One region of the Paenibacillus violae genome, then DNA from elsewhere that is predicted to be linked to it. Evidence: riboswitches for the same ligand, from Rfam matches in the RefSeq annotation. Region 1 holds a riboswitch; each other region holds the start of a gene.
The links. Region 1 has a riboswitch for cyclic di-AMP ahead of RQP52_RS32990 (C40 family peptidase). Riboswitches for the same ligand answer to the same signal wherever they lie in the genome.
Positions count from the first base shown of each region.

Region 2: another riboswitch for cyclic di-AMP. It lies ahead of RQP52_RS16185 (hypothetical protein); the one in region 1 lies ahead of RQP52_RS32990 (C40 family peptidase).
Region 3: another riboswitch for cyclic di-AMP. It lies ahead of RQP52_RS16755 (APC family permease); the one in region 1 lies ahead of RQP52_RS32990 (C40 family peptidase).

Region 1 covers NZ_JAWCUD010000017.1:1,599-8,293, reverse strand. Annotated here, with positions in the region: gene RQP52_RS33000 (glycosyltransferase) at 1-1,040, shown strand, start outside; gene RQP52_RS32995 (hypothetical protein) at 1,118-1,777, opposite strand; gene RQP52_RS32990 (C40 family peptidase) at 1,946-2,851, opposite strand; cyclic di-AMP (ydaO/yuaA leader) riboswitch at 2,853-3,002, opposite strand; gene RQP52_RS32985 (aldo/keto reductase) at 3,146-4,078, opposite strand; tRNA gene RQP52_RS32980 (tRNA-Gly) at 4,340-4,410, opposite strand; tRNA gene RQP52_RS32975 (tRNA-Pro) at 4,418-4,491, opposite strand; tRNA gene RQP52_RS32970 (tRNA-Arg) at 4,515-4,591, opposite strand; tRNA gene RQP52_RS32965 (tRNA-Gly) at 4,600-4,674, opposite strand; gene RQP52_RS32960 (AIM24 family protein) at 4,776-5,474, opposite strand; gene RQP52_RS32955 (hypothetical protein) at 5,489-5,944, opposite strand; gene RQP52_RS32950 (GyrI-like domain-containing protein) at 5,994-6,620, opposite strand.
Region 2 covers NZ_JAWCUD010000005.1:38,516-45,210, reverse strand. Annotated here, with positions in the region: gene kdpB (potassium-transporting ATPase subunit KdpB) at 1-1,738, opposite strand, end outside; gene kdpA (potassium-transporting ATPase subunit KdpA) at 1,769-3,439, opposite strand; gene RQP52_RS36490 (potassium-transporting ATPase subunit F) at 3,488-3,565, opposite strand; gene RQP52_RS16190 (hypothetical protein) at 3,722-4,156, opposite strand; gene RQP52_RS16185 (hypothetical protein) at 4,253-4,669, opposite strand; cyclic di-AMP (ydaO/yuaA leader) riboswitch at 4,792-4,960, opposite strand; gene RQP52_RS16180 (hypothetical protein) at 5,246-5,767, shown strand; gene RQP52_RS16175 (APC family permease) at 5,837-6,695, opposite strand, start outside.
Region 3 covers NZ_JAWCUD010000005.1:177,057-183,751, forward strand. Annotated here, with positions in the region: gene RQP52_RS16745 (EcsC family protein) at 94-870, shown strand; gene RQP52_RS16750 (NAD(P)/FAD-dependent oxidoreductase) at 1,438-2,667, shown strand; cyclic di-AMP (ydaO/yuaA leader) riboswitch at 2,853-3,013, shown strand; gene RQP52_RS16755 (APC family permease) at 3,110-4,945, shown strand; gene RQP52_RS16760 (YqkE family protein) at 5,002-5,262, shown strand; gene RQP52_RS16765 (polysaccharide deacetylase family protein) at 5,259-6,209, shown strand; gene RQP52_RS16770 (hypothetical protein) at 6,247-6,462, opposite strand; gene RQP52_RS16775 (hypothetical protein) at 6,649-6,695, shown strand, end outside.

The DNA of each region.
Region 1 (6,695 bases):
CCGTTATCATCGCAGCCAAAGAAGAGGAAACGACAATCCGCGAAACCGTCAAGCATCTGCTTTCCCAAAATTACCCGCGCCTCGAGATCATTGCCGTGAATGATCGATCTCGGGATGCTACCGGTGTCCGGTTGGAGGAACTGCGCAAGTGGTCGGAAGGTAAGCAGGACATCCGTACCAAACTGCAAATCATTCACATCACGCATCTGCCGGATGGTTGGCTTGGCAAAAACCATGCGCTATACCAAGGGTATCTCCAGGCTAGAGGGCAGTATTTGCTTTTTACAGATGCGGATATTCTTTTCGCTCCCGGTACGATAACCGACGCAGTCACCTATATGAAGGAACAGGATGTGCACCATCTCACGCTGACCCCCAATATGTTTGCGAGAGGCGCTTTACTCAAAGGATTCGTCCATTTCTTTCTGTTCTCATTTTCTTTGTTCGTTCGACCTTGGCGTGCGAATATCGACAACGCGAAAGGACCGGGCATCGGTATCGGAGCCTTTAATATGGTAAGCCGGAGCGCCTACGAAGCGATTGGCATGCATAAAGCGATCGCTTTACGACCTGACGATGATCTACAGTTAGGTATCTTCCTCAAAAGAGCAGGTTATCGCCAAAGAGTGCTGTCTGCCAAACACCTGCTTCAAGTGGAATGGTACCGTTCGCTCAAAGATGCGGTAATTGGACTGGAAAAAAACCTGTTTTCCGGCTTTCGTTACAGCTATATGGTCGCATTGCTAGCTTGTTTGGGACAGATCGGCTTTTTTATATGCCCCTGGCTTGGCCTCCTCTTCCTCTGGGATTGGCGCGGAGCCGTCTATGCGGTTGCGGTTATCCTGCAAATCTGGCTCTATCGCAAGCTAATGTCCCGATTAATGAGTCTTAGAGGTGATTCGGCCTATCTGCTTCCGGTCAGCGCTTCACTGCTTGTTTATACAATCGTTCGCTCCGTTTGGCTTACTTGGAAACAAGGCGGCATTTACTGGAGAGGCACTTTTTATTCGCTTCGTGAACTTAAAAGAAGTAAAAGGTAACCTTGGACAAACGCCAAATAAGCGTTACTCGATAGAGCAAAGCTTACCCTCACGGTTTGTGGCATCATCTTATCGTTCTAGTGAACACGATTCATTCGCACAACCCTATAATACAAATGGCTGCTCGACTCTTGTTCCACTTCCAAATACCCCTCCGCATGCACATAATCTCCCGTAATAAACGTGGAGGCATCTAACGAACTGGAGTGTGTAAGGAACAGGAGCGCGGCTTTATCGTTGCCTACGACGAAACCTGTTTGTTCTTTAATTTGAAATTTATCTAAAATGGTGCCATGATGCGACCTTGCGATATGGTGAAACTTCCAGGAATCGTTTTCTTTAATGAGAAAATACAAGACGCGATTCTTGTGATTGTTGCTAAATTCCCTCGTAACACCAATCATACATATTTTTTCGCCTAGACTAAGATACTCATCGACTACATAAGATTTCAAGCGCAATCGCAGCACATTCTTGTGTTGAATATAGGCTTCCATTTCTTCAACTGTTCGCTGATCTCTCGGATCCTGCTTCGTTGCATAAAATACTTCTTTGATAAACGTATCCGTTTGCAGGCTTCTGGCCCCTTTGAAATGATTGTATGTACGGAAAAACTGCTGAATAACTTCCCTGACCTCATCTGGCATTGCAGGTCCCTTATCCACGGTATACATGCTATCTGCTACACTCGAATGTCTCTTTTTATGAAACCAACTCTTCCAGACACTTAATTGCATGCGCTCGTGTTCACCTGCTCTTTCTTTCTTCCAAACATTTCTTCATTATAGGCTAAAAACCATAAAATTTCGATAAAAATCGCATGATTGTGCGAACGAAAAAAAACACCTGCCTTCTATGCCTTTCATTCGAAAGAACATAGAAACAAGTGTTCGATAGTCCTATCCTTACAGAACTCTTCTCGCTCCGACATACCTTGCGCTCCAATAAGCGCTCGAAAGGCTATCCACAGCCACGCCTCTGGATGTAGTCGCTGAAATGAATTGATCGTTGCCAAGATAAATGCCTACGTGATTCACTGTTTTTGAAGCAAAAAATACCAAATCTCCGGCTTTCAAATCCGTCACTTTCGTACCTGCTTCACTGTGCATCTCCGCTGACGTACGGGGCAAATCGATCCCCTTCGCTTGAAACAAGAATCGCACAAAACCGGAGCAATCAAATCCTCTCGGCGTCGTCCCACCCCATACATAAGGCACGCCCATATAGGAGTTTGCCGTCTGAATAATTTGCTCACTCACTGACGGAACAACGGGAGCGGCCGCGGCTACAACCTTAGGTGCTGGTGGTGGTGGCGGCGCAATCCAGGCTGGCTTGTGTGATTTTCCATCCACATCCACAATCGCAATCTGATTGGCTTCATTCCATTCAATTGGCGAACCGAAGGTTTCCGTGATGAAACGCAGTGGAACATATGTATTCCCTTGGTACACGGTTGGACTGCTTTCCAAACTGATCTTCTTACTGTTCACAAGCGCTTGTTGCTGCTCTGTAATAAGTAAGATGGACTGCTGTTTGTTAACCAGTGTGACCTCGATTTGGTCCTCTTGCTTCTCCCAGCTCACCTGATAGCCCAGCTTCTCAGATAGCACTCGGAGTGGAACTTGCATGATGCCCTTGTTATCAATATAAGGCTGAACTTCCGGAAACTTCAGCAGCTCATCATTGACTTGCACCTTGACAGGGCTGTCCGTAGGCGTGGATGCAGCCTGAGCGGAGTGTGCTGTAAACATCGGTACTGCGGCGCATAATAGTGCGCATGAACAAATAAGACGTGAAGAAAAAGATTTCAAAACCTTGCCTCCTTGACGCCTCCGAGGTTAGTTGACGGGTTCGGGAAGAGGTTTTCCCTAGTACGCTCAGCTAGCAGCGCTCATTCACCCCAAATAAAGAAGTCCCCCGTACCAGAGCTTGCGATGCTCCAAGATTCGGCATTTTTTGTCTATGTTAGACTAGCATAGTTTAATTGGTAGGTACAAGCTTTGCAAAACGGTAAGTTTTACCAATAGATTTTGTCGCATATTGCGTACGGAATACACGGGATAATAGGCAAAAAAAACCACCCAATAGGGTGGTTTTGCTTGCGATTAGGAGTAGCCAATTACGGATAGCACACGATCACTGACTGTGTTCAAAGTTGCTACCTCTGAATCGGATAATGACAATGAGACCGCTTTGATATTATTTTCAAGATGATGCTCATCCTGTGTCCCTATAATAGCCGAAGTAAGTGCTTCATGGTGCAGCAGCCAAGCAATTGCGATCTGTGTTACGTTAGCGTCCTTGGCATCCGCCATTTCTTTCATGACAGCTAAAAGCTCTTTCTCCGCCTCCAGATGCTCCGGTAGGAACAGCCTTCTCTCCTTGCGGAAGTCTCCCTCTTTCAGCGTCCTGCCATGAAGATGGAACGCGCCTGTCAGTATCCCCTTGGCGATCGAGCTGTAGCTCATTACACCAACGTTATGTTTCTGGCAGAATGGCAAAATCTCTGGCTCGATAGCTCTGTGCAGCAAACTGTATTCCGGCTGAATCACATCGATTTGCGCATAGTTTACCGCTTCTTTCAGCTGCTCCAAAGAGAAATTCGAAACGCCGATAGCCCGAATCAAGCCTTCTTCTTTCAGCTTCACAAATTCACCAAGCGTATCCTGCACCGGGATCTCAAAACTTGGCCAGTGAATGTAATAAACATCTATGTAATCAGTCTTCAAACGGTTCAAACTGTTTTCTGCCGATCTTCTTACATCTTGAGGAGCTAGATTGCTTCTGCTCACCTTCGTCGTAATAATGCATTGCTTACGTATATCCGCCAAAGCAGCACCGACGATCTCTTCCGAGTGTCCATTGCCGTAGCCTTCAGCTGTATCAAACGTTGTGATGCCCAGCTCGAACGCTTTACGGATGAGCTCGATATTATTTTGGTCGTTCGTGAACTCCCAGGGGCCGCCTCCAAGCTCCCAACAGCCAAAAGTTATGTTTGAGATGTCAAAACCTGCATGTCCAAGCTTTTTCGCCTTCATAGTCGCCGACCTCATTTCATTGATATAGTCTCACGATAATGCACACGTTAACAAAACAAGTATACCGCTTTCATCTACTTTTGCCAAGAAACGTGCGGGCTCGGGCATTTCGTTAGGATGGTCCCCATAGCTGTATCGTGTCTCTGCGCGTCCTACTCGGGATTACTCAAGCTGTCTTCACGGACGGTCGAACCCCTAGTGGGTTCTCTTCCCTTACCCGCACAAAACAAAAAGATCACCCCAAGGTGATCTCTTGTTTGAAGCGGGTGATGGGAATCGAACCCACGCTACCAGCTTGGAAGGCTGAAGTTCTACCATTGAACTACACCCGCGTAAATATCGGGATGACACGATTTGAACATGCGACCCCCTGCTCCCAAAGCAGGTGCTCTACCAAGCTGAGCTACATCCCGAAACGCTTATAACTTAATTAAAATGGCGCGCCCTGAGAGATTCGAACTCCCGACCTTTTGATTCGTAGTCAAATACTCTATCCAGCTGAGCTAAGGGCGCTTAAAATATGGAGCGGAAGACGGGGATCGAACCCGCGACCCTCGCCTTGGCAAGGCGATGCTCTACCGCTGAGCCACTTCCGCACGGTATGTGTTGCTTGTCACTTGATTTCTTTCTCAGAGGCGACAAGGAATAATATATCAGGATTTCAGAACAAATGCAAATGTTTTTTGTTACCAATCGCTTATTTTATAAAAATACCGCCAAAAGGCAGCACTTCCCTTGCAATTCGCCGCAATAAGCTATCATTTTTCATATGCTCATCCAACTTACGATCCGGCTTGCATGGCTGCAGCAGCACATGCCCTTGCCCTGTCATCTCCCAATGATAATTCATATGCTGGCTCGCTAATGTATTGCCATATACACAAAGACGCAGTGCTGCATTCCGAGGATACGCAATTAGACAATGAATATCCACATATAAAGGCTGCTTCGGATCCAAAGCCATCTGATACAACGGACCAGCGGTCAAAAGTCCCAGCGTTCCCGGCCCTTTAAACTGCATTTTCACGAGATCTTGCGTGATCAGCGTATTTTTAACATTTTGTAAGTGAGAAGTAAAGCTGACACCGCTGGTATAAAACAGAACATGCCGAAACTCGTACAAAAGATCATCCTCATCGCCAATAGGCACCACAGACATACTGTAGCCTTCTGGCAAGCCTAGCATGAGCTGAGCAGGACCATACACGCGCGACTGAATCAGACGTTTTTTGCGGTACATGCTGGGCAGCTTCATCAAAGAATCCTCTCTTTGCTCAGACTTCCCTTGAAAAGCTATGATTTGGCTCGGATGCAGCACATGGATCGATTCGTCCTTCTCGATGCGCAGTGTGGCCATTTTTGCGTGTGAGCTTGCATGTTCGAAAGTAACTTCCACGCCTCTCAGACCTCCTATCTCATTTGACGCTTCTGCCTCCGCCAGACCACATAACGAAACACCCGCCCGAGTACAAAATACAACACTACAAGTACAACCACCGCGATAACCATATTCGTTATCTTCCGATTCCGGTTCTCTTTATCTATTGCAACCTGCTCCATGGCCTTTAAACGCTCTTGCAGGAGTTCATTTTCTTTCTGAAGCGCTTCGTTTTGCTGAAGGAGCTTTTCCTCGGTTTCCTGCGAATGCCGAATCGTTTCCGAGAGCTTGTCCTTTTGCTCCTCTAATTGCTGTTTCGTTGCCTCGTAATCTTTCTGAATTTGCTCCACATTCTCAGGCAGCTGATAGATATCCTTCACCCTATCGAGCCAGGAGGCTTGGGCTGCAGAGGCAGGGTACATAAGCCCTATCCAAATCACCAGCACACCGATTACATGACCAATAACGGATATATGCCTTGTCCGCATCGCCTTCCCTCCCAACAGCTCGACATTTTCTTCTATTTTACAGCAAAAATCACCCCTTCACCACTCCTGCCACCTTAACAGGGTAACGCAAAATAGTTCTCATTTTCGAAGGATCAATCTTCCTCGGATCAGATAAATAGATTTCATGATGGAGGCCGCTAATGCTTAAATGGCTTGTCTCCATAAATTCGTACATTTGACTTAGCGTTTCATGCTCGGAAGCATATGGACCCATATGCAGCATCTGGACACAGCTTCCTTCATGCAAGCTTTCAAATACAATACTTGAAAGCAAATCTAGCTCCTTTTTCTTGCCTAAAGCTTTAACTCGAGCCTCCTCCACTTTCTCTGAAGTAACATAATCGGGCATCCTGATCATAAGTTTCCAACACCACTGCTCCTTCGGCACCTCGAGCGCGTTCCGGCTATCTCCATCTACCCACCACAAGCCCTCCAGCTTGGCCACAGTGAAGTCTTTCTCCTCCATCTTATAAATGCCCTTAATACTGTAAGAAAGCGTGTAGAGCGCTTCAGTCGCTTGTGCGAAGACATCTCCATTCGGGTCCCCGGTTCCTACGATGGTCACATACCAAACAGGTCCAAATTCAATTAGCTGTGGTTTCGTCGGAGCTGTGTAATAGGATTTGTAGACTTTGGCTAAATCTAACTTTTCCATGCGCCACTTCCTTTTTTTCTTTCAGTATATAAAAGAAACCCTGACAGCTATACGTCAGTAAACATAGAAAAAACC
Region 2 (6,695 bases), on a different contig from region 1:
TGGCGATGGAGAAGGTTGTTAAAGCTCCGCGCGTGATCAGCAGCTGCTTCCCAATGGAAATAACGGAAAGCAGTTTGGTTGGATCGGAGTCCAGATCGATCATGTTAGCGGCTTCCTTCGCCGCCATGGTGCCTGAATTCATCGCCAAACCTACGTCCGCTTGCGCCAGAGCAGGAGCATCATTCGTTCCGTCGCCTGTCATCGCTACAAGCTTGCCTTCTTGCTGTTCCTTTTTAATCGCAGCGATTTTATCTTCCGGTTTCGCCTCTGCAATAAACTCATCTACGCCTGCTTCAAGAGCAATTGTTGCAGCTGTCAGCGGGTTATCCCCTGTACACATGACAGTTTTGATCCCCATCGAGCGCAGCTCGGCAAAACGCTCCTTCAAGCCCGGTTTTACAGTATCTTTGAGGTAAATTACACCGTAGATTCGATCATTAATTGCTACAGCAAGAGGAGTGCCTCCGGCCTTAGCAATCCGGTTCGTAATCGTCTCCAGATCATTAGGAATTTTACCGCCTAAAGCTGTTACATATTTTTTGATCGCGTCAACAGCGCCCTTACGTACTTTGGAGCCTCCTGCGAGATTAAGCCCCGACATACGCGTCTCAGCCGTGAACTCGACAACTTCCGCACCTTCGTAAGCATTTGTTTGCCAGGATTCGCCAAGTTTATTGGCAAGCTCAACAATGGAGCGCCCTTCCGGTGTTTCATCTTTAACAGAAGCTTGAAGAGAAGCAAACGTAATGTCTTTGGCTGTCACGCCACTTACAGGAACGAATTCGGACGCCATGCGATTCCCGAAGGTGATGGTTCCCGTTTTATCTAAAATCATCGTATCGATGTCGCCTGCGGCTTCAACCGCTTTACCGGACATCGCAAGCACATTAAACTGCGTTACACGGTCCATACCGGCGATACCGATCGCAGATAAGAGACCGCCGATGGTTGTCGGAATCAGACAGACCAGCAGCGCGATCAGCGTGGAAATCTCCAGTTTCACATTCAAATACTGGGCCATTGGCACCATGGTCATAATGACGATCAAGAAGATCAGCGTCAATACGGCAAGCAGTGTTGTTAAAGCAATTTCATTCGGCGTTTTTTGCCGTTTCGCGCCTTCCACAAGAGCAATCATACGGTCTAAGAAAGATTCACCCGGATCGGTCGTCACTTTGACAACGATATAGTCGGACGCTACCCGTGTACCGCCGGTTACGGAAGAGAAGTCGCCTCCCGCTTCTTTAATAACAGGAGCAGATTCACCTGTAATGGCGGATTCATCAATGGAAGCCAAGCCCTCAATGATTTCGCCATCGGATGGGATGATCTCACCGATTTCAATACGAACGATATCGCCTTTACGGAGTGTAGTAGAAGACACTTCCTTGTAGGAGCCATCCTTTTGAACCAGACGAGCTTTCGTATCGGACTTCGTTTTCCGTAGAGAGTCAGCCTGCGCCTTGCCGCGCCCTTCTGCCAGTGCTTCCGCAAAGTTCGCGAAAAGCAGAGTAAAGAGCAGAATCAGAAAGACCGCGATATTATAAGCCCTGCCTACTTCCGTCGAGCCAAATAGGTCAGGTGCAAGTGATAATAGAAAGGTAATGACGGTACCTACTTCTACGACGAACATGACCGGATTTTTAATCATTACCCATGGATTTAATTTCTTAAATGAATCCACAATAGCTTGATTGACAATTTCTTTTGTTAATGTTTTTTTACGTTCCACTGCCATGTAAATCCTCCCTCTCTATTACGTCTATCCTTAACGCGCTGCCAAATGTTCAGCAATCGGTCCCAATGCAAGCGCCGGGAAGAACGTTAGAGCACCGATAACTAAAATAATCATGATCAAAATCCCCATAAATAAAGGCGTATTCGTCCGAAGTGTACCTGTTGTAACGGGCACAACACGCTTAGTAGCAAGTGAGCCTGCTATTGCTAACATGGCGATAATGGAAATATATCGTCCAACCAGCATGACAAGACCAATGCTCATCGCATAAAAGTTCGTTCCAGCGCTCAAACCGCCAAAGGCAGATCCGTTATTGGCTGCACCGGAGGTGAAAGCATACAGAACTTCAGAAAGGCCATGCATCCCTTGATTCGCTATGGACGTGACCGATTCAGGACGAATCAACGCCCAAGCCGTCGGTGCTAAAATGATGAGAGGATGCGTCAGAATCGCGATCGCAGCCAGTTTCACTTCTTTGCCTTCAATCTTTTTGCCCATAAATTCTGGCGTACGTCCAACCATCAGTCCACAAATGAATACAGACAAGATGAGATAAAGCAGTCCGTTTAATAAGCCGACCCCTTTGCCTCCAAATACGTTATTTAACATCATCTCCGCAAAAGGAACAATGCTTCCTAGCGGTGTAAGCGATTCATGCATCGCATTAACAGAGCCTGTTGTAGCTGCTGTCGTAACAGTTGTGAAAAGCGCTGTTTCAGATAATCCGAATCGAACTTCCTTGCCTTCCATATTCCCATGAACGCCCATCGCATCCACAGCAGATATGCCTTTATACTCTGCGTAGAACACCGTCGCCAGCATGACCAGGAAGATGATTCCCATGGCCGCGAAGACGGTCCAACCTTGTTTCTTGTTCTTAATCATTAATCCGAATGCGTATACGAGCGAAGTCGGCAGAAGCATCATACAAATAATATGGATCATGTTGGTAAACGGCGTTGGATTTTCAAAAGGATGCGCAGCATTCGTTCCGAACCATCCGCCACCGTTGGTACCGATATGCTTAATCGATTCCAAGGAAGCCACTAAACCGCGAGTAATCGTTTGTTCAGCCCCTTCAATCGTTGTCGCTTGAACAGCTCCCAGCAAGGTTTGCGGGACGCCTTGAAAAACTAAAATTAAAGCGACAATGAAGCTAAGCGGCAGAAAGACGCGAGTAATCGCCCTAGTCATATCCACGTAGAAGTTTCCGAGGTTATCTTGACGACCCACTAATCCGCGGATAAAAGCTACCGCTACGGCGAATCCGGTTGCCGCCGATGTAAACATCGGGAACGTAATGGCTACCATCTGAGAGAAATAGGAAAGCGTGTTTTCACCACTGTAAGCTTGCCAGTTCGTATTTGTAATAAAGGAAATCGTAGTATTAAAAGCGATTGTTGGAGATACGTTGCCAATCCCATCGGGATTAAACGGCAGAAAACTTTGAAGCCGAAATACGGCGTACATGAGGATCATCATGACAAAGTTGACGATTAATACAGCTCCTAAGTACTTCTTCCATCCCATCGCTTCGTCTTCTTTAACACCCATTAGGCGATAGGACATACGCTCGAAGGGGCCGAACACACGATCCAGACCACTCTTTTCATAACCGAAAACTTTCACCAAGTAGCTGCCCACCGGCTTCACCAAAAGCATGATAATCACCAGTGTGATGACTACTTGCAACAATCCCATACCCATAGTAGGTTCTCCCCCTGCTTTACATAAGTTCTAATTTATCCATTAAAATTTCTCCGGCTTCACTAAAACAAAACCGAGATACACCATGATCGCTAGCGCAATTAGTCCAATCACAATCATTTGGTTGCCTCCTATAAGTTTTCATTCAAAAACTCGCATCGAAAGCATCAGCTTACGCTTTTTCGCAAAATTTCATAAATCCCCAAAATCCCAGAAAGGTTAATGCCATTAATAAGACCATTGTTACATCGTTGTACATCGCGCACCTCCTCCAGATCAGACAGAACCTAATTTATTTGTTTGTAATAGAGATGATAGAAGAAACTTCACATCACCATTTTTAGAATAAATAACGTAGTCAGCGCCTAACCCTTTATAAATCAATCGGGGATTTACACTTTGGGTAATCACATACATCGGCCCTGAAGTCCAACTGCGGCATATCTGAATATAGCGGCAGCATAACGTCAAGCTTTCTTCGAACAGAATAATGCTCCCGATCGGATAATCGGGGATATGGGGTGAACCCGGTAATGATGTATCCACCTGGATGATCTTTTTTACTCCCTGCCCTTCTAGCTTGAGTTTTTCCATCTTGTTGTTCGTTAATGCAACATAAGGAAACCCAGCCAACCTGATTTGTTTCATAAAGTCCTCGCCTGCCTTGGTTGGCGCAGCTATTAGCAGCAAATCGCTTTGCATGACTTTCATCGCTTCCTTTCCTGACTCATTGTAACGCCGAACTGTATAAAAATGAGGTAAAGAATCCTTAGCGTGCATATAAAAAAAACATAAAAATGCGCATGCTTAGAAAGAGACATAGGCCTCTGAATGGTCAAAGATATATGAACGATTCGATAGAACATCCAACTCTTTGTTGCCTATAGATTTATGTTGAAGCTTATCTGACAAGTCAGTTAATGCCGACTCGATCACATGAGTCCTTACTTCTCCCCATGCCTCTTTCTTCTGACGGACATACTGCAAACCGTCCTCAAGGGAAAGCCCTTTGAGTTTCTGAAAGACAACAGCCCATTGAACGAAATCTCCCTTTAGATTGCCGCAAGGAATTTCATAATCTCCTAAACCGCTTGTTCCCAAGCTTGTTGAGATGGAAAGGATGCCGCAATGGCAGTCGCGGCCATGTCCGGGCAGCAGTTTATCGGATAATTCATCATCAAAGCGATAGCATTCAATTCGGGTAATCTTGCATTCGGGAACCATGTGTAGATTCACTCTCCTCATTTTTTGGACAACAAAAAGAAGCCTGCGAGCAGAGACTCCCTGCTCTCGGGCTTCTTGGCAGCTTGGTATAACAAGCAAGCTGTAATTAGCACATAGAACGTTGGCTCTCTCCCAATTCGCTTACGAGGTTAGCTGTCGGATTCGGGCTTGGAAGCGCCCTACCTTGGCAAGCCGGAGCTTGCCTTGGATTCACCCCGCGAAGACGTTGATCTGTATCCGTCCTCTATTGGTTCCCCCGTTCCCCTTGTGGGGACTCAGCGTTATCAACTTGTTGTGAAGTTGATGCTCTGAATCTTACGCCTCGGAGATCCGCCTTGTAAAACGTACCGCGACCTTCTTTTTGCCATATAGACGAGTGGATGCGCTTTCAAACAATTAAAGCATGAATTCTCGTTATTCAAGCTTCGTTTTTCTTCCATTTACGCCATTTTTATCGTTTTTTTATGGGTTACCCCGCTTTTCTTTACCCCATTTTTATTCCTCTCAGCCTTACAATTGAGGAGCAGAACACACACATTATTGCTGTCAGGTCTTACGTGCAAAGGAGAAATAACGATGGCTTCCGCTCCCCGTTATTATTTAGGGTTAATCCCCGAAATGTTAAATCCGATCCCCTTAACTTACGAGTGGTTCGGCGTCTTATGGTTAGAAGAGGCTAACCGTTTCCCTGTTATTGTCGGGTACTGGTTCTCTAAGGAGAAATCAGACATTATTCAAAAAGCGCAACGAGCCGGATATGCCAATTTGACCGAAATCTCGGAGCATTACGTGATCATGAACATGTACAGATCCATACGAAATAAACAAAAGGAGCAAGACTGGGAGAAGCGATCAAGGCTGTCAATTCGCATGAATTTCACAGCACCTTGGAAGAATGTTCCCTCTGGCTTGTATGTTGTCAAATCAAGAAATACCTTTCCTCTGCATGCTTCAGCCATATCGAAAAAAAGGTTTTTCCTTTGGTTAGAGCACGCGGCCGTGTGTGAAACCGAGCAGGAACTTCAAGCGTTCATTCGAAGGGTGCAAAGAGAGCACCACCTTGGGAAAAGAATCAAAACGGGGAGTCCTACGATGTAGGAAAGCCTGACATACAAAAAACGTACAGAAATGGCGTTTTACTGCCGATTTCTGTACGTTTATGGTCAGCTACTTTTTCAAATGATACGGCACCGTCGTCACGATGAGATCCCGCCTGTACAGCAGAAACGCGCGGATCAGTAAGCTGGACTGATTATGGAGAATGTGCTGCCAGTTTCGTTTGGGAATAAACTGCGGAATTAAGACGGTTACCCGGAAATTCGACTCGTTCGCCTTATGCTCCACAGTATCGATGAACTTCGTCAACGGTTGAATAATGCTCCGATAGTGGGAGTGCAGGGTGACTAACCGCACATCCGGCTGCCAACACTCCCATTTTTCTTGGAACTGCTTCTCTGCCTCCCGATCAAAGGCCACATACACCGCAATAATCTGATCTGGCGCTAACGATTTCGCGTAATTCATGGAATTTTCCACGACATGGGTAATTCCTGCGACAGGCACGATCATCACATTCCCCTTGATCGGGATAGAAGGCTCACACGTCGTGATCCGCAGCTGCTCACTCACGGCCTCGTAGTGCTTTTTGATTTTATGGAACGTATAAACAATCAAGGGGAGGAAGATAAACACCGGCCATACCTGCCCCAGCTTCGTGATAAAAAAGATCAGCATGACGGTAAAGCTAATCAAAGCGCCAATCAAATTGATCGTTAGTTTAACGATCCAGCCTTTGGGCTTTTCGCGCACCCATTTGACGAGCATCCCTGTTTGCGCAAGTGTAAAGGGAATAAACACACCCACAGCATACAGCGGAATAAGATGCTCCGTTCTGCCTTTAAACGCAATAATCAGAATGATCGACATAATCGCCAGAAATATAATCCCGTTCGAATACCCTAATCGATCCCCTCGGATCGTGAACATTCTAGCGATATATTTGTCCCTGGCCAAATTAACGGCGAGC
Region 3 (6,695 bases), on a different contig from region 1:
TGTGCTTGGCGGCTGTAGATCGAGGGGGAATCTTGAGGATGCAAGCCCCGTATACTATACTTTGACTAAGAAACTCGGACGGCGGTGACAAGCATGAAATTTTCTGATTACACCATCTATGAGCAGCAAATGCTGCGTAAAGTGAAGCTCTGGGAAATACGTCAACAGAAGACCCCAAATTTGCTTGAAAAAGCCTCGAAATCCGTCTCCACAAACATCAATAAGCTCATCCCGGAAAAGGTGCACAAAACGATCACGGCCACCGTCAGAGGGATGTTTCAGACGACATTGTTCGGGATGAACTATATCCCTCAGAATGACCCGCTTGTAGGCGCTTCTCTAGCTGAAAGTGATGCGAAAGCAGAGGAACTGCTGTCGCTTTATAAAAAGATTGCGGCTGCCGAGGGAGCAGGTACGGGAGCGGGAGGGATTCTGCTCGGCCTGGCAGACTTCCCGATTTTGATCGGGATCAAGTTGAAATTTCTGTTCGAGCTTGCGCACGCTTATGGCTACTCCACGAAGGACTATAGAGAGCGTTTGTTTATCCTGTATGTGTTTCAAATTGCGTTCTCTAGTCCAGCGAAAAAACCTGCTCTATTAGACACGATCAAGAATTGGCACGAGGTCGCAAGCGGCTTTCCGCCGTCTGATGCCTATATGGATCAAGTGGATTGGCAGCAGCTGCAGCAGGAATATCGGGACACTATTGATTTCCGTAAAATGCTGCAGCTTGTCCCTGGCATTGGAGCTGTCGTAGGCGCATGGGCGAATTTTGGCCTGCTGGAAGAGTTGGGCGTGGCGGGCATGAACAGCTTTCGCTTGCGCCGGTTAGAGGATAAAACCAGGTTGGAGGCTGAGGGTGAGCAGTGAACGGGTGGATTCCCGTTGGAGAAAATCCAATGAAAGTGCGAATTTCCTTGCTAAAATGCTGGTTTGGTTGGATGAAATCCAATAGGTAGGGGGAAATTGGCATCCTGTGGGCTGTTGCGGCGTGCTTCGTTGGATTTCATCCAACGGAACGCGGAAATCCGGCCTCAAAAAGGAGTTCTCATTGGAATTTATCCAATGAGAAGAGGCGAGGCATCGCCAGCCCGCGGTCCAACTCCTTAGCCCCGCCATGCGCTCGCCACGCCGTTCAATGTCTTGGTCCGCCACGTGCCCGCCACGCGCTCTCGCCCTACGTCCCGCATCCCCTCGCCCCGCGCACTTATGCCGCTGCACCCGCCCCCCATACCACACAGCCTTTTTTGACCAAGCTAGGCAATGTTCCAGTGATTTTTAGGAAAGAGGCACATATACTAATGATGAGCCAAACCATGTGTACGCCCTGAACGAGTATGTGATTTTTTTCACATGACAACCCTGGATGGTTTGGTCGATCTTTTTCACCAACGATGGTAGAGAAAAAAGATGATGTAATCGGAGGAGAGGATTCAGATGAGTAGACCGAAGGTGGTTATTCTGGGAGCTGGGTACGGTGGGCTTGTAACGGCAATAAGGCTGCAGAAGCTGATCAAAGCAGATGAAGTGGCGGTCACGCTGGTGAACAAACACGACTATCACTACATGACGACACATCTGCATATGCCGGCAGCCGGCACTGATCATCATGAGAATGCGCGTGTAGCAATTAAGGATCTGATCGATGAGCGGAAAATTCATTTTATCAAAGCAACGGTTCAGCAGATCGTACCTGAGGAAAAAAAGGTGGTTCTGACGGACGAAGTCCTCACCTACGACTACTTGGTCGTGGGGCTTGGGAGTGAGACGGAAACCTTCGGCATTCCGGGATTGCGCGAGTATGCGATGACAATTAACAGCATTAACAGTGTTCGCTTCATTCGTCAGCATACACAGTATATGTTCGCTAAATATAAATTGGATTCCAAGCATAAGGAATATTTGACAATCGTTGTTGGAGGCGCTGGTTTTACAGGCACGGAGTTTGTTGGGGAGCTGGCTGACCGAATTCCTGATCTTTGCCACATGTTTGACGTCGATCCTTCCCTTGTTCAGATCATCAATATCGAAGCATCGCCTACTGCTTTGCCGCCAGGATTGCCGAATGACCTCGTGGAATACGGCATGGACGTGATGCGCCGCAAAGGGGTTCAATATAAATTATCTACCGCCATCAAGGCATGCGAGCCCGGCGGCGTGCTGTTGGGAGACGGCCAATTCATACCTGCCGGCACGGTCATTTGGTCGGGAGGTGTTCGTGGGAATTCCTTGCTGCAAGATGCGGGCTTCCACGTCCAACGCGGCAGGGTCAAAGTGGATGACTACTTGCGTTCCTTGCAGTTTCCCGATGTTTTTATTACGGGTGATTGCTCGATTGTCATGAGCCCGGAAGGCACGCCATACCCCGCCAATGCCCAAATCGCCGTCCAACAAGGTTGTAATACGGCAAAAAATTTATACTATTCACTGAGTGGAAAGCCATTACGACCTTTTGCCTACGATTACAAAGGCACGGTCGCCTCGCTTGGTCGCGGAGAAGCAATTGGTATCCTGAAGGTCAAAAAAGTGAAAGGCAGGCTGGCCGCATTCCTCAAAAAGATAATCGATGCCCGCTATTTATTTCTCATTGGCGGTATCCCACTCATCTTCAAAAAGATGATTTTTAAGCAAAAACAAGCCACAAGGAAGCGTCATGTGAGAAATTAATTTTGCTGAAATACCCGAAAATCTAATGAATCAGACAATAAGCTAGTAAAACAGAGATACTGAAAGGATTACATCATTGTAAGCGGATTATCAAATGAATGCGGGGAGGGAATAATCTTTTTTAAGATTATTCTCTCCTTTACTATGAGCCAATAAGAGAGTAGTATCAACTCGTACGTTAACAGTTGAATATTTCGCTTAATTTTCTAATTAGAAAAGCGGGGGAACCATAGGTTTCAACGGGGTGAGTAAGGTGTGTCTTGTCGCATGCGGCAGCTACCTTTAGGGCAGATTTCTCGCAGCCCGAACCCGTCAGCTAACCTCGTAAGCGGTCGTGAGAAAGGAGAACATGTGGCTAAGCACAAGGTCTATCCTTGTGTTTTTTTGCGCCTAAAAAAGGAAATCAAGCTGAAAACTAGGTTATTTGGAGGAATTTCACAGCATGACAAGTGACTCATTGAAAAAGATTGTATTCGGCAAACCGCTGAAATCAGCGGAGCTGGAATCTGAGAAAATGCAGGTATGGAAGGCTCTGCCCATCCTGTCTTCAGATGCCCTGTCTTCGGTAGCCTATGGCACGGAGCAAATTTTGCTAGAGCTTGCAACTGTTGGGGTTGCTGCTTTTGCTTTCTCATTGCCGATTGCAATCTCGATTATTGCTTTAATCATGCTTCTTGTTTTAAGTTATCGCCAAGTGATTGAGGCCTATCCAATGGGCGGCGGAGCTTACATGGTGGCCAAGGAAAATTTGGGCATGATGTCGGGAAGGCTCACCGGAGTTTCACTGCTGATTGATTACACGTTAACCGTTGCGGTTTCGATTTCAGCAGGCGTGCAGGCGATAACGTCGGCATTCCCGGTTACAGTGCCTTATATTGTCCCCATAGCCTTAGTGCTTGTCTGGTTGATGGTTTGGCTGAATTTGCGGGGCACTTCTGAATCCGGAACGGTGTTCGCGATTCCAACGTACTTTTTTATCCTGTGTATTTTACTGCTGATCGGCAAAGGGATCTTCGATATGCTGACAGGATCCATGAATATGCATGAATTCCAAGTTGTTCCCAGCTCGATGACGAGCTCATTGACTTTGTTTGTTATTCTAAAAGCCTTTTCATCCGGCTGCTCGGCCGTGACAGGGATTGAGGCGATATCCGATGCGGTGCCGCATTTCCGTACGCCATCTGTCAAGAATGCCAAGAGAACCCTGGCTTCGCTTGGTACACTATTGGCGATTGTCTTCGGGGGCGTCACCTTGCTGAGCTTGGGTTATGGAATTGCACCTGACCCGCATGGACATACTTCGGTCTTGTCGATGGTTACGGAGCAAGCGTTTGGCCGTGGCGTCATGTATTATGCCACACAGATTGGCACCATGCTGATTCTAGTATTGGCTGCGAATACGAGCTTCAACGGATTTCCTATTTTGGCATCCATTATGGCTCAGGATAAAAACTTTCCGCGCATGTTCTCGTATCGGGGAGATCGGTTGTCGTTTCACTACGGGATCGTAACGTTAGGTGTTTTGGCAAGTATCTTGCTCGTCATTTTCAAAGGAAAAACCGATGCACTTATTCCACTTTATGCGATTGGCGTCTTTTTATCTTTTACCCTTGCCCAAAGCGGTTTGGTCCGCAAGTGGTTCAGAGAACGTCCGGCTGGCTGGATCGGCAAGTTCGTTATTAATGGGTTAGGGGGAATCGTCTCCCTTGCCGTTCTTATTATTTTCTGTATTACCAAATTTAGTGAAGGCGCTTGGATTGTTATTATTGTGACGCCGCTATTGCTTTGGGGAATAACCAAAATCAGCAATCACTATGATGATGTAGCCAAACAACTGCGCATTGATATCACACAAGAACGCGTATGCGTGAAGGAACCTGTAATCATTGTACCTGTTGCGGGCATTCACCGCGTTGTAGCGCAGTCTTTGAACTATGCCAAATCTTTATCTCCCAATGTCATTGCTTTCTACGTCTCGTTTTCGGATGAGGATGAAGAAGCGATGCAGGAGAAGTGGGATAAGTGGGATCCGGGCGTTCGGCTTGTCGTGTTCAAATCCCGTTATCGGACCATTTTGAAGCCGCTGGCTGAGTTTATTGAAAGAGTCGATACCCATGTTTCGGAAAAGCAATCGATCATGGTGATCCTGCCCCAGTTCATGCCGAAAAAATGGTGGCACCGCCTGCTCCACAACCAGTCTGCCGCACGTATTCGCTCGAAGCTGCAAGCCGATAAAGATATCGTCGTTGCGACGGTGCCCTATCATTTGCATGAGTAGAGGTGTACAATAAAGGGGTAAACCGGATGTAGAAATGGAACAGAGGTGAACCTTTTATGGCAAAAAAGAAATGGTCAAACACTACCGCTGAACCTAGCGCGCAAGATAAACCTGCGACACTCAAAGATTTGCTGCGCCCTGATATCGTAGCGGGGCTGAAGGCTCAGGCTGATGCGATGAAAGCTGAGGAGCAGGCTCGCAAAGAGGCTGCCAGAGCTGAAGCAGAGGCTGCGCGCAAGGCGGAGGAGAAACGGCTGGAGAATGATTTCGGCCACTTGCTCGAGAAGAGCAAGCTGGATTGGAGAAAACACAAATGAGGAAGCGCTTGGTGTGCTTCCTTTTTCTTTCGGGTGCGTTGATAGCGCTTACAGGTTGTGGGGTGGAGAGAGGGCCGATGAAGCTTGCGGACGAACCGGCTGTGTCGGGAAGGCCGGATTCTGTTGTATCTGCAGCGCCGGTTGTGCAAGGCGCCGTCACTCCGGTGCCCACTTCGAAAGTAATACCGACAGACATATCAGCGCCAACTGACGCACCACTCTTACCTGCAAAGTTGCCTTCGCTTGCCCAGACCTTAGTGGAACGCTATCATAAGGCAGTTCCGGCAAAATGGGGCGAGAACATCCCCGGCGTGCGGACACATCTGGTGACGCAGGATAAGGTGATCGCCCTGACCTTTGACGCTTGCGGCGGCAAAGAAGGCAGCGGTTACGATGAGAAGTTAATCGATTATTTGATCAAGGAGCAAATTCCGGCGACCTTGTTTGTTAATGCGAGATGGCTTGCCGCGAATCCGGACATTTTTGCCAAGCTGGCGGCGAACCCGCTGTTTGAAATCGAAAACCATGGGACCGAGCATCGGCCGCTCTCTGTGAATGGCAGAGCCGCATATGGCATCGCAGGAACCAAAGATGTAAGCAATGTGATTCGCGAAGTAACGGAGAACGCCGATGAAATCGAGAAGCGGACGGGTAGGCGGCCGCTATTTTTCCGCTCAGGCACGGCCTTCTACGACGATATCGCCGTTGACATTGCCCACGACCTGGGTTTTCAGTTGGCGGGCTATAACGTACTTGGCGACGCTGGAGCTACATTTAACACGGAGCAGGTCTACCATGCGCTTACTAAGGCCCGGAGCGGTTCCATCATTTTGGCGCATATGAACCATCCGGAGAAAGACACGGCTGAAGGTGTCATGAAGGCGATACCTGTTATGCAGAAGGCGGGCTTTCGATTTGTTCATCTGTCAGCCTATCCCGTAGAGTGAAATAGATGGACTTCCTATCGTTAATCTGCGCTGTTCATCACCTTTTTTTCATCTCAAAAAACTCGCACTCATTCCGATCATAGTAAGCTAAATCAGCAACACGCGATTGCAAAACCACGGTTGTTTCGCTGAAACGAAGGACGATCGCATTCGAATCGACAATATGATCGTCTTTGAAAACACGGACAAAAACGCCTTTTTCCACAGCTTCCTGAAAATCGGAATCCGTCACTAATCGTTGGTTACCGGCCATACTCAGCATTCTCCTTGCATGTATAAAATAGTTCTTCAATTGTACCACAACGCGCCAACAATCTCCCGTTCTCCACGAACGCCTACTCTTCGCCCGGCATAGAATGTAGCACCAAAGAGTCTATTCCTTGTCATTGACGAAATGGACTCCCAAATGCTGCATAGGCAGAGAGGATGCGTGATCCCGATGGACATTCAATTACTACCGATTCATTGGGTATATCTAGTATTTAT